DNA from 3 places in the Providencia sp. genome. Region 2 is predicted to be linked to each of the others. Evidence: predicted binding sites of a transcription regulator. Region 2 holds the regulator's gene; each other region holds the start of a gene.
What was found. The regulator LexA, encoded in region 2, represses DNA repair genes until DNA is damaged. The targets are predictions, from matches to a motif close to TNCTGTATGTACATACAGNA.
Positions count from the first base shown of each region.

Region 1: a site for LexA is predicted at 3,311-3,330, ahead of ACTH6U_RS11770 (DinI-like family protein). Genes of this name have one in related genera too.
Region 3: a site for LexA is predicted at 2,745-2,764, ahead of ACTH6U_RS10485 (DinI-like family protein). Genes of this name have one in related genera too.

Region 1 is NZ_JBQDNB010000013.1:34,807-39,313, reverse strand. Features, by position in the region: gene ACTH6U_RS11785 (sensor histidine kinase) at 1-1,020, opposite strand, end outside; gene ACTH6U_RS11780 (response regulator) at 1,010-1,687, opposite strand; gene ACTH6U_RS11775 (MipA/OmpV family protein) at 2,126-2,926, shown strand; gene ACTH6U_RS11770 (DinI-like family protein) at 3,038-3,295, opposite strand; gene ACTH6U_RS11765 (GNAT family N-acetyltransferase) at 3,558-4,091, shown strand; gene ACTH6U_RS11760 (GNAT family N-acetyltransferase) at 4,125-4,507, opposite strand, start outside.
Region 2 is NZ_JBQDNB010000004.1:244,295-248,801, reverse strand. Features, by position in the region: gene plsB (glycerol-3-phosphate 1-O-acyltransferase PlsB) at 1-685, opposite strand, end outside; gene ACTH6U_RS05595 (diacylglycerol kinase) at 812-1,186, shown strand; gene lexA (transcriptional repressor LexA) at 1,323-1,940, shown strand; gene zur (zinc uptake transcriptional repressor Zur) at 2,213-2,728, opposite strand; gene ACTH6U_RS05580 (fimbrial protein) at 3,720-4,313, shown strand; gene ACTH6U_RS05575 (fimbria/pilus outer membrane usher protein) at 4,411-4,507, shown strand, end outside.
Region 3 is NZ_JBQDNB010000010.1:135,908-140,414, reverse strand. Features, by position in the region: gene ACTH6U_RS10500 (hypothetical protein) at 1-41, shown strand, start outside; gene ACTH6U_RS10495 (hypothetical protein) at 122-1,384, shown strand; gene ACTH6U_RS10490 (hypothetical protein) at 2,195-2,473, opposite strand; gene ACTH6U_RS10485 (DinI-like family protein) at 2,470-2,715, opposite strand; gene ACTH6U_RS10480 (hypothetical protein) at 3,210-3,827, shown strand; gene ACTH6U_RS10475 (phosphoethanolamine transferase) at 4,202-4,507, shown strand, end outside.

The DNA.
Region 1 (4,507 bases), on a different contig from region 2:
AGAATCAGGGCTTTGTAACTCAACATCAATATTTTTATTGATGGCATGAGGGATATGAGAAGAAATGATATGGCTGATTAGCATCGGAAGGTCAATTTGTTCCGTGTGTAAGGGAAAGTCCTCTGCCTCTAAGCGTGCTAAATCTATGAGCTGATGTGATAACGATGCAGCTCGATTAAGCGTTTGTTGCATATCATCAATGATTTCTTCTTTTTCTTTGGGATTATTAATTTGTATGAGTAAGTGCAATTGAGCAATCACTGCCGCAATCGGGGTGCGTAATTCATGAGCCGCATCAGCCATAAAGCGTTTTTCTCGTTGATTAGTTGCATCCACTCTAGCCATTAAATTATTAATGGCTTCGATAATTGGGCGTATTTCTTTATATTGTTCTTTGATTTCAATAGGCGTTAAGTTACCAGGTTGGCGAGTCGAAATTATTCTTGCAGATTGTCGCAATGGTTGCGAGCTAAAGTAAGCTGCGAACAGTATCGCGATAAGCATTCCGCCTAAAACCAGGGCTAGTGGGATCGCCGTTCCCCCAGCAGGACTACCTAATAGTGTGGTACGTTCAGCTTGTGACTCTGCAATTAAAACCTCAAATGTATTTGCTTCATTCCACGCTGAGGTAAAATGCCAATCTTTATGTAAGTCTGTTAATTCTTCTATAGTTTTTAGCGAAGGAACCTTTAATTTTTCACTATTTCGATATAAAACATTTCCTAGTTTATCTCTAACAACAACGAAGGGGCGATAACTAATACCTTCTTCACTTTCTATTGCATCGGTATACATTTTTTGCAGGGAATCTGCTACTTCATTGAAATATTTTGGGTTATCTGAAACGACCCCAAGGGTTCTAGCAAAACCTTGAGTGATTACTTGTTGTTGTTTATTGAATTCATTATATATGGACGGCCAGTAGGAATACTGAAGCCAAATAAGGAGTAATATCCATAGAAAAAGGACAGAGCAAATTTGTAAACCAAAGGTGTAAATAAAAAGAGATTTAATTTTCACTAGGCTGCGCATCTTTTTTTAATAAGTAACCTATGCCACGTATAGTAATTATTCTGTCTTTACCAATTTTGCGGCGTAAATTATGAATGTGTACTTCAAGAGAATTGCTCTCTATTTTATCATCTAGACCAAACAGGCGTTGCTCTAAATCAGCTTTACGGACAACATTATCTGCATTTTTAATTAACTCAAAAAGTAGTAAATATTCTTTACCTGATAATAATAAAAGCTGTTCATTTAGTGTGACCTGATGATTAATAGGATTTAACTGTAGGTTATCTAGTTGCCATATTTCAGAGGAAAAACCGGCGATGCGACGACTGACAGCTTTGACTCTTGAAATAAGCTCAGGCATGGCAAAAGGCTTAGTGAGAAAATCATCTGCACCAGAATCGAGGCTTGAGACAAGGTTGTCCATTTGATTACGTGCAGTTAAAATAATGATAGGGATCGCTTCACCTGCATGCCGCCAAGCCACTAATTCATCATGACCATCGCCATCAGGTAAGCCCAAGTCTAATAACATTAAATCAAAATTACGGTTTTTTAATTGAAGTTTTGCATCTGTAAGCAAACGAACCCAACATGGATTAAAACCGGCTAATTCAAGTCCTCGACACAACGCTTTCCCTAATTGGAGATCGTCTTCGACTAATAGGATATTCATTTTATCACCTCTGCTTCGCAGTATAAGCAGTCAACCAATACTCGACAATAAGGCAATGACTTATTTTGAAGTAATTTTAAGTATTTCTTAATATTGGGTTAACCATTTATTAAGGTACAAAAAATTAATCAGATTACTATCCTCGTATATCTCTAAAAATAAGAGCATTGGCGATGAAATACACTTTCATAGAAGTGCCTATATACGCAATTGTTATTTTTATTGCTCTGATGTTTATAGGAAAAAATTTTAGTAAAACTCACCACACCAATTTTTATAATGTGAAGGTAAGTGAAGTTAGAACTTGCATTGGAATAGATAAATGCATTCCAAATGTTCACATATCTTTAGATAGAAAAAACACATTCAGTCCAATAAAGAAAATTAAAGTTTTTATTAGGCAAAAAATTTATTAATAAAAAGAGCGTAAACTTTAACATGAGCGAAATGAAACGCGTATTCACATTAGTGCTTTGTGCATTGCCGTGTAGCTATACTGTGGCTAATGAAAATATATTTATTATTGGCACGGGTATGAATATTGCCCCTGTTTATGAAGGCTCTAAAAAGTATCAAGTTGAGCCAAGTCTTGAAGCGAGTTATGCATATGCAACTGATAATTACGGTGTTTTTAGTTTAAGCGTAGATGGTGCTGCATGGGCGGTTGGGCTCACTGATAATTTTACATTTGCGACCTCTGTTGGCTATGATGATGGTCGTGATGAAGATATAGGCGTTTTAGGTCATAAAAATAAAGACTTAAAAGGTATGGGGAAATTAGACGGTTCTGTTCTTGTTGGATTTGATCTTTATTACACATTGAGTGATTATCAATTATACATAATGACAGATATTGCCACTAAAGATCGCAAATATGGTGGGCGTCAGATAGGTAGAGCTGTTACTGTTGAATTAGGCACAAATACGCAATATGAGATTAATCAAGATTGGAACATAGAATATAATCTAGCTACAGTTTGGGGAAATAAAGCCCACAATCAAGCCTATTTTGGTGTTTCTAAACAACAAGCGAGTAAATCAAAGTTTGCAGAATATGATGCGGGAAGTAGCTTTAAAGATGTGCATGGTTCAGCAATTTTAAACTATAAAGTAGATAAAAACCTTTCTTTATATTCAGGTATAGGGGCTTACTATTTAATGGGGGATGCCAGTAAAAGTACGCTTACTGAGCAACGTTCAGGCTTTGTTGGTTTAGCGGGCATTAGATACACGTTTTAGTTTGTAATCTTTATTTTCGAATAATGATAAATGAAAGAAAAATAATAGAGAAAAGGAATGCTGTACACTATTTTATCGGTAAAATAGTGTACAGCATTCCTTTAATTTTTATCACTCTACAGATTCTTCAGGTAACCAGCCATCGTCCATCCAAATTTCTTCAAGTATTTCTTCTATCCTAATTTTGTCTTCCGCAATCTTAGTTCCTGAGATATTAATACTCTGTTGCGTACTTAAACCAACTCGAGTGACCATATCAGGATACTGTGTTTGTAGTTTGCGTAAAATCTCAGATTCAAGTGCATGTAGAACATTGTTATCTGGTTTTTGTTTTGAATTTTTATCAAATAATACTTCAATGCGTAACATAGTAGCCTCGCTTAAGACTGTATTAATATACAGTATATTTAAATGGATGAAGAATAAAGTCAATATCAGAAAGAAAATATTTTTGTTATTGCTAACAGAATAAAACAAAATGCAAAAAACATAAGTCTTATATATTAATAAAAACAATGAATTAGTTTTTTTTATGAGGGCTAAGATGAAATATAACTCATTGCCTATAGGCTGAAAATAAGTATGCTAAGGAGTCTGTTTTTATTCAAATAATGATGAGATTTAAAATCTAATGCTAATAGTAAAACGCATAACTCGAGATGATTTTAGAAAAATTAACGATGTTAATAAGCTTTATGACAGTGCATTTCCACGTTATGAGCAAAGAAGCTATCAAGGAAGAGTAAGCATCTTAGGGCATGATGATTATCATCTCTATTATTTCACTGATAATGAGATTTTTGTTGGATTTATTGGCAGTTGGAAAATAAATGATTATTTTTATGTTGAGCATTTAGCAATATCGCCAACATTGCGGGGGCAGGGCTACGGTCAAGTAGTGCTAAAACAGTTTTGTACTGAAGTAAATAATGTAATTTTAGAGATTGATCCAGTTATTGATGAGGTGAGTCAAAAAAGATTATCGTTTTACCAGCATTGTGGCTTTAAGCAAAATAGCTATCAACATACTCATCCAAGCTATTATCCTGAAAATGAACCCCATAAACTTGAAGTGTTAACATTTCCAACTGAAATCGATCGAGAAAGCTATCATCTATTTAGTGAAAAATTAAAAACTGTGGTAATGAGTCCTTTATTGCTTTAATTTTTATGAGGTTGATTTATCAGTAAATTTATTTTAGGGATTATAGCAGTAGATAAGTTCAGGGTCATTTTTATCGAGATTTTCAATGACTCCACTGGTAATAAATCCCGTTTGAGTAAGTAATTTTTGGGTGGCGACGTTTGATTGATTAGTAGACGTAAATAGTTTTGGTGTTTTACGTAATTGCTTGAAATTTTCAATCAATGTTAACGCCAAACCTTGGCGGCGATATTGTTGGTCTACCATTAATAGTTCAATAAAATTCTGACCAAAAAAGTGGGAATGAAAAATACCATAAGCGACAATGGTGTCACTTATTTCGATCAGGTAAGCGTTATCTTGAGTCACCCATTGTATAATTTCTTGATAGCGTTCACTTGAATTGACACTATCAATACGGCATAAAGCTAGGATAT
Region 2 (4,507 bases):
CAATTGTTTTTGACGTGAGCAGTTTATTGAACAGTTCATGGCGTACAGGAAGCTTAGGTCCTACCGCGGCTAACCGTTGGCGTGAATAGTGGATCCGAGCAACTCGCGCAAGTTTATTGGCAATAATGGTGTCGGTACCGTGGTCTTGCGCCATTTTTCCGATTGAGACAATCGGTGATAAACGAACAAAACTATCGCGCCCGAGCCAAAGAATGGCAATGAATTTCTGGATACCATTGAGCAGCTTTAACGGCGGTGTTGGTGTATGACCTTCACGTCCTGGCGAGCGACCAAACATCACGGATGCAGGTAGCATCTGAATATCTAAATTTGGATTATTACGATGCAAATCTAAATAAGCATGGAATATTTTCACTGACTCTTTACGTGGATCCGGAGAATAGTAACGAAAAACACGTGGGCCATCATCGATAAATACATAGGCAGGTAATTTAATACCATTGATGTCATTATCAATTAACGGGTCAGGTAGACCGATGGCTAAACATTGGTGACGTAGCGTTAGGAGGTCGGACTTAGAGTGGTATGGCAATACATAAAGCGTAGGCCTATTTGTATCCAATTGCAGCTCAGTAATTGGGTCCGATGGAATTAGTTTACTTTTTACCAATAATTTAAGTGGTAAATTCAACATGTTGTAATATATTTTACGCCATAGTGACATAAATGATTATAGCCTCTTGTTAACAATGCTTCGCAATCATACCAGAAATCAACTGGCAAATCTGTTACTGAGAATTCACTTTGACCGCAAAAAACGATTATTGTTTGCAAATTTTAAGGAATAAATATGGCGAATCAAGATAAGGGTTTAACCCGAGTAATAAAAGCCGCGGGATACTCCCTTAAAGGTCTAAAAGCCGCATGGATAAATGAAGCTGCTTTTCGGCAAGAATCGGTCGCAGCAATTATTGCGATTATTATCGCTTTTTATTTAGATATTAGCTATATAGATAGAATTTTATTGGTCAGTGTTGTTGTGTTAGTGGCAATTGTTGAGTTGATTAACAGCGCAATTGAGGCTGTGGTTGATCGTGTGGGGAGTGAATATCACGAACTCTCGGGTAGAGCAAAAGATATCGGTTCTGCGGCTGTTTTTATCAGTATTGGTTTAGCATTATTTGTTTGGGTAATTGTTTTATGGCAGCGTTATTTTACCATCTAGTCTTGAAAGGCCCTGAAACATAACAAAAGAACCTAAATAGATAGTAAATGCCTAAGTTCAGTGATTTAACTGTTTCAAATCTCAATTTACCTGTATATACTCACAGTCTGACTGTATAAACAAACAGGGGAACGGAATGAAAGCACTGACGGCTCGACAACAACAGGTTTATGACCTGGTGCGTGATCACATCGCGCAAACAGGCATGCCACCTACACGTGCTGAAATAGCAGCAAGCCTAGGTTTTCGTTCACCTAATGCGGCAGAAGAGCACTTAAAAGCCTTAGCTCGTAAAGGTGTAATCGAAATAGTTTCTGGTGCTTCCAGAGGTATTCGTTTGCTGATGGAAGAAGCTAATGATAACCCTGGCTTACCGTTAATAGGCCGAGTTGCAGCAGGTGAACCTTTGCTTGCAGAAGAACACATTGAAAGTCATTATCAGGTTGATCCTGAGTTATTCAAACCACATGCTGATTTTTTATTACGCGTCAGCGGCATGTCAATGAAAGATATTGGTATTATGGATGGCGACCTACTTGCAGTGCATAAAACACAAAACGTTCATAATGGTCAGATTGTGGTTGCACGTATTGAAGATGAAGTGACGGTAAAACGCTTTAAGCAGCAAGGTAACCGAGTTGAATTGCTGGCTGAAAACTCTGAGTTTTCACCTATTATTATCGATTTACGTCAGCAAAACTTTACTATTGAAGGCCTCGCTGTTGGGGTGATTCGTAATAGTGATTGGCATTAGTAGACTGTATTCGTTTTGCTTTAAGTATCTGAATTTTGGCTGGCAGATTTCACTCTGATGTTAGTTATTTCTTAGTGGCGTCTGCCCGCGTGTTTTTATTGCTTTAATATCTAGTTCACATAAAGTGAACAGTTGGCTAGATATTAAGTGAAATTTTTAAATCTTGAACTTAGTTTTTCAACAAGGGTTTTATAGCAATTATTTTATAATAACACTCTTATACCAATGCCGTTATAGGCGCGTTTTCTATCGGTATATTTTTATAACAGCACTCACTTCTTCTTTATAATGGCTTGTTGTTCATGGTTATGCTCACAATGGTCATGGTCTTGACAAGCATTCACTTCATAGCATTCATGACATAATCCATGGTTTTCTACTACGGTATGCCTTAGATGAAACTTATTCTCTCCTGCTAAATCAATAATCGCAGCTTCAATTGTTGTGCAATCACTTTCAGTGACACTTCCACAGATATCACAAATCAGCATGACTGAAATATGACTAGGGTTGTCAACATGATGGCAAATAACGTAGCTATTTGTTGATTCAATTTTATGAATAAAGCCTTGTTCCATTAAAAATTCAAGGCCACGGTAAACTGTAGGGGGTTTTGCTTGAGGTTCAACTTCACGTAATAGGTCTAATAAGTCGTAGGCACTGATAGCCCCGTGCTGTTTCGCTATTAGGCGTAAAACGGTTTCTCGTTGTGGTGTCAATCTAACACCTCTTGACTGGCAAATTCTTTCAGCCATCACAAGCAACATTTCTTCGTTCATTTTTTTCATCTTACTTGTTCCCAACCTTGAAAAACTGAAACGTCTGTTACTCACAAGTTTACCATAGTTTTGTTAGTGATAGAGACTGAAAGCAACAAAGGGTACTCATGGTGAACGGTAAGTAATAATAAGTATATTTGAAAATAGAAAGAAATATAAAAAATAATATAGGGTAGAGTTTATATTTTTTTTATTTATCTATTATTTATCTATTATTTATCTATTATTTATCTATTATTTATCCGGGTGATACATACGATAAACAATTCGCACCAAATATTTAACTTTTAATAAACATTTGATAGAAATGTTATGTTACGTTTTGAACCAATTTCTAATTGAGACTTATCTGAGCAATTTTTATAAAACAAACTATAAGTATTCATTATACGACTATTTTTATCTATTGGTCTTGATGTTTGATTTTAATTGGAATTTTAATTCAAGTTTTACTGTCTATATAGATTTAAATATTGCTTTATTTTTTGTGTTTTTTTGAAATGTTTTGAAATTTTTATAAATAAAAAAGAATGTTTTATATAAATTATTCTAAATAACTACTTTGATTTATGTATTTTATCATGTTTCTAGTTTGTAACTCTGGCATGGTGTTTTTTATTGAAATTTAAAGCTGTATAAACTCATTTCGTGTGTCTTTTTTGACAATAAATATCGAAGTTGTAGAATTGACATCAGAAAATATCAAACGGTATATGTAAAAAACTCATTAAGTGTTCTATATCAATTTTCAATAATTATGAGAGAAACTTAATAATTATTATAAATGAGAATGTTGGCTTCATGAGTTCTGGTCTTTTTAATAAAACGATAAATAAGATGGATCTTATTTATATATACACCTCTAACCTGAGTGAAATTAACAAAGTCGGATTGCTGGAATAATTTCAAGGTTAAATCGATTAAGTAAATGAACTTAATTATTTACCAATAAAAATCAGTAAAGAGGAAGCTTCTTCCTACTTATTTAAAGGTAACGTTTATGAAACTGAATAAATTAGCATTAACTCTAGCTCTTGGTTTTGGTGTCGGTGTTTCTGGTGTTGCATTAGCAGAAGATCCAGTTGTACCTGCAACAGTTGAAAGTTCACAAGGTGAAGTTCGTTTTATTGGCTTTATTAATGATGTTCCATGCTCAATTGATGCCGATAACTTGAAACAAGTTGTTGATTTCGGTGAAATTGCTTTACATGAACTGACTTCTAACCAATTCCGTTCAGATAGCAAAAATTTTGATATCGTATTAAAAAATTGCTCAACTGAAACTTACAAAAACGCGAAAATCACTTTCACAGGTTCTACAATTTCTGGTTTCACAGGTTTTACAGGTGAATTACTAGGCTTAGGTGGAAAAGTGAAAAATGCAGGTATCATTATCACTAATGGTTCTGACAAAGTTGTTGAATTTGGTAAAGAATTCCCAGGAACTGGTACTGGTTATGCTTTAAACAATGGTGATGGCTCAGAAACAACTTTGCATTTCGCGGCTTATGTTAAAGGTAACGAAGCTGCAGATGCAAAAGCAACTACTGGTCGTTTTGACACTGTTGCTAACTTCAAAATCATCTACCAATAAGCTTAAGCTTATTTAGATTGAAACATGTGGCGTTATTTACGCCATATGTTTCTAGCTTATTTTTTATTTTGTTGTTTTTAATTGGCGGCATTATTTAATGAAAAGCATGAAAATCAATTTAATTACAAAATTAATGCTTTTAATGTTAACGCCTATGCTTGCATTTTCTGAAGAAGCTGTCGATTTTAATACAG
Region 3 (4,507 bases), on a different contig from region 2:
TTTATAGTCGAGTACTCATGACCGCTAAAAATGCAGTTTAGCTAACAACTAGAGTGGCTTTTGTTTATAGATTAAAGCCTAATATTTGAATACACAACTTTATGGAAATAATAAATCAATTATGAATTTTTTACAGCAATTCAAATGCCATGTTTGTGACGTAGTTATTGATGTAAGAATAGGTATGTCTAATCGCGATATACAGCCGTTCCAATTCGCATGTCCAAAATGCGAGAATAATATATCTTTTACTCTTGGGGTTGGGGAGCCGATATTCAACGGTGCAGAACTTATAGAAAATAATGACTTTGGCACTACAAACCCTTTCATCGATTTGCATTTAGACTTCCCCGTCGATTTTGGAAAGTACGAAATAGGTAAAACAGCATTTTTAAAAGTAACGAGTGCAATTGGTGGTGATAAATACTTAATACTGAACGATCATCTGAATGGAATGAATTATATTTATAAACATCGTGATAAACTTCAGCGAGTCATCACTCAATACAAACAAGGAAATTACAATACGTTCAGCAACCTAATGAAAGAATTACCTACTTTAAAGAAACCTCGCTCATTAAAAATACAAGATATACTTTCAGCACTCTATTCAGCAACTTCTGCAATGTCATTTCCTTTTACAATACATGTACATAATGCTGAAATTAGCGAAAAAATGCCTGAATTACTACATTACATTCAGCAAAGCCATCGTAAACAACTAAACGATTTTTTAGATAAAATTATCAAAAGTGGATTTCTGAAAAGCTTGCATTTTGATTGTTTAAGTCTTTACCCCAAAATGCTTGACTTTGAACTCCCATCACGCCCAGCTCTTTACTATGACTATGATAAAACAGTATATTTATCTATGATTCCTGCTCGAGTTTCTACGGCTGAATTTGAGGATTGCAATAATTTCTACAAAGATTTGTCTGAAGTGTTTTCTAGGCAACTAATAATTGTGGCCGGATTGAATAATTTACTTAAGCGCGGAGATCATAATATCTTTGACGACTCAGTAAGGTTAAATAAAAAAGGCGACTTGATTAAAATATTTTCCAATCTTGACGAATACGCAAATATTGATTTAGGAACAAAAATTAGCGGGTTAGATGATAGTTTCTATATAGTTGATCTGAATGCATTAGACAATAAACTGCGAAATGGTATTGCTCATTATAAATATGAATATAAAGAGTCAACTCAGATGATAACTTACTACTACGCCAAGGAGGGTATGGAACGCACAAAATATAATGAACTTAGTTTTATGTCCTTTATGCGTAAATTATTACTATTGTTCCGTGAAGTGCACAGTATAAACCATATTATCAAAACGTTATATTTTTACTGTATTTTCATTGCAAAAAAGAAAGTTTAAATATCAAATTCCCCCTTTTGTGCAGGAAAAGGGTTTCTTTAAATTAGAAACATTTGTACCGTTAGCTTGTTTTATAAACTTCAAATTGAAGCAACTGTAACTTAGAACGCGTACACTCAAGAACCTCCGATGGCGATGGTCGTGAGCGACAACTTTTGAAAACTCACTCCCATCACCAACTGACTGATTTACTCCGCGTTGATTGGCATAGAGTTATGTCAGCTTTGCCCGCTTATGGCACACAGCAGTCTGTCAGATTAGATTTAGTTTTGCGTTACAGATATGTCAGATCAAATCTGAGCTAATACAAATTATAGTTAGCAGTCAGAATGATACATTTCTTTAAATGGCAAAAGCCGCTGTAACAGGCGGCAATCTTTGAATTAGCTTAATGCTATAATCCTGTCATTAAATTTCTTCTTAGTTTTGGTTAGATTATTTCTCACAAAACTCAGTATTGCAGTTTCTTTTTCGGTATCACGCACTAAGTTGTTTATTTGTAATTGTGTCATAAAATCGTGAATAGTTAATTTCATATCTACAATCTGAGTACAGTAAAAAACGTATATGTGCGATTGTTCTAAATGAGTAGGTTCTTTATTCTCATTGATACAATTTAGTGCAAGTAAAAGTAGTTGATTGTTGTTCATGTGACCTCGCTAATTGAGGTCATATTTTATGCAGTTATGGATTGTGATATATCAATATTGGTCGTAAATATATTAATTTTAATATTTTAAACGGTCACTAGAATAATATTAATATATAAATCGTGATTGATTATAAGCTGCATTTGTTAGCGGCTCTTTATTACATTAGATATTTTTTGACAGGCTCAGGGTAATCATCATCCGTTTTTTCTAAATACTCACCAATTTTAGCGTATATATGCTCTGCGATATCACGAGATAAATAGGTACGCTGTGCTGGCCTATCAATATCTTCCCATTTGTGCGTTTCTTTATTGATGGACCCATCAGCAAAAGTGATTTCTAGTACAAGAACTTCATAAGGGCTATTAACGCCTACTTTAACTTCTGTAATTCGAGGTACAATCTCGACATTACTTTCTCCACGGTCATTTTTCATACTGGCACCCACGAATCATCAAGCCAAATATCCTCAATAATCTCATTAATTTCAGTGGTAGCATCATCAGTTTTAGCACCACTAATGACTATTGATTGTGCAGAACTCATTGCAACGCGAACATTAAGCGGACCATATTTATCACCGATCCGTTTGATGATTTGTTCTCTTAGTGCATTACGAGTTTTTTCTGAAGGCTTGTTACCTGACTCTTTATCAAAAAGAATTTCAATACGTGGCATATTGCAATCTCCATTACTATTTTTATATACAGTGTATTTATATACAGTAATGAAATGGATTTCAAGGGTAAATATGCAAATAGTGTTATTTATAATTTCATAATTCAAGTTAGTTTAAGCCTGTAATACGTTGTTTTATAAGGCTAGTACATTTGATTGATATTATGAATAAAATCGTAATTAATTGTTTTATAATAATAAATATATGAATTTAAAATCCCTCGGCCTTTAGGCTGTGCGGGTTCAAGTCCCGCCCTGGGCACCAAATAAAACTTGATTGAGTAATCAACAAGTTAGAGTAACGAAGAAGCCACCTTTTAGGTGGCTTTTTTGCATCAGTAATTTGTGACCAAAACGTCAAGTGGCGACAAAATGGCGGCAGGGTGGCGGCGTAGGTTTTTGCAGTATTTTTCTTTTGCCTTTTTTGAGGTTATCGCACAGTAGTTGCTCGTGTTTTTTTACTAAAAATAATTGAAATGTAAAAGAGGCTCACTATGTCAGAAGTTCCTGTAGTTGATATCTATTGGGAAAGTCCATTTTCTAGTGCGAAAGATGTTAAAAATTACGTAGATAAAAATGCCCCCACAACAGAAAATAATAAAAGAGGGCAGCGGACAGATTATTTTTTCTATCAAATTTATGGTCAGCATTTAAATAATGATGCTGATACCTTGTTATACATTGGAATGAGTGATGTAGATAAACAAAAAAATGGTGGAAATGGAGTTGTTAATAGATTAGAAAATCATCAAAAGAATTGGACAGGGGGATTACGTTCAGAAATAAAAATTTATATTGGGTCTTATGGACGGTTCGTAGATTGGAATCATTGGAATGATCCTGAAAATAATAAATATTATACAACACCTTTGGACAAGGATAATTTTCCAACTATTGCAGAAATAGAAGCTCTTTTAATTTATGCACATAAGCCCTCTATAAATTGCGCTTCTATTCGAAATGTTAACGCTTTGGAAAGATGCAATTTTTATTTATTCAATACAGGTAAAAGGCGCTCCTTATTTCCTGAGTTAAGCGCTAGGTACTATATAAATAATGAGCAAGAAAAAGGAATTATTGATGCTAGTACAGGTATTTTAGATAATAATTAATGTGATAATAGTGTGTAAAATGCCCCGTAATAGGGCATTTTACCTAAAGCGCTAACGCCTCTTGCTGGAATTTATTTGGATGTGGATTAACCGGCTTTACTTCCCCCGGGTTACTAATAAATCGCGCTATTTAGTCATGGATTTTGTGGTGTGGCTAAGACAATTGCACGAGGTGAGGGTTGTATGGGGGATGGGACAAAGCTTTATTGGTTATGTCTATAAATGATATTTATTGCGCTATAGTGTGAAAGCGGAATTTAATGATGAAAATCAATAATAATATTAAAAAAACTTACCATTGTTATGTTTCGTTTAATTTGTCTATGTTAACCTTAGCCCCAAATTTTTATAGCACAAATTGTTAAAAATCACCTATGAATAAAAAATTAAAAGATGTAATTATGAGCAAGTTAATGCTCAAATTTATTTCAATTTTTCTTCTCTTTTCCTTATTACATACAATAATGGGATATCCATTTAAATTAATATATATACTAACAATAAGTATTGTATTGCTTTATGTGAAAAATGGTTCATACCGCTTCTTTGTTTTATTTTTTACCACACTTGCCGCTCTTTATTTACCTATTGGCTTAATTTATGGCCCTCCAACATACAACACTGTCGCTTCTTTTTATTATACAGATATTCAAGAATCACGAGAATTTATAGCTAATATC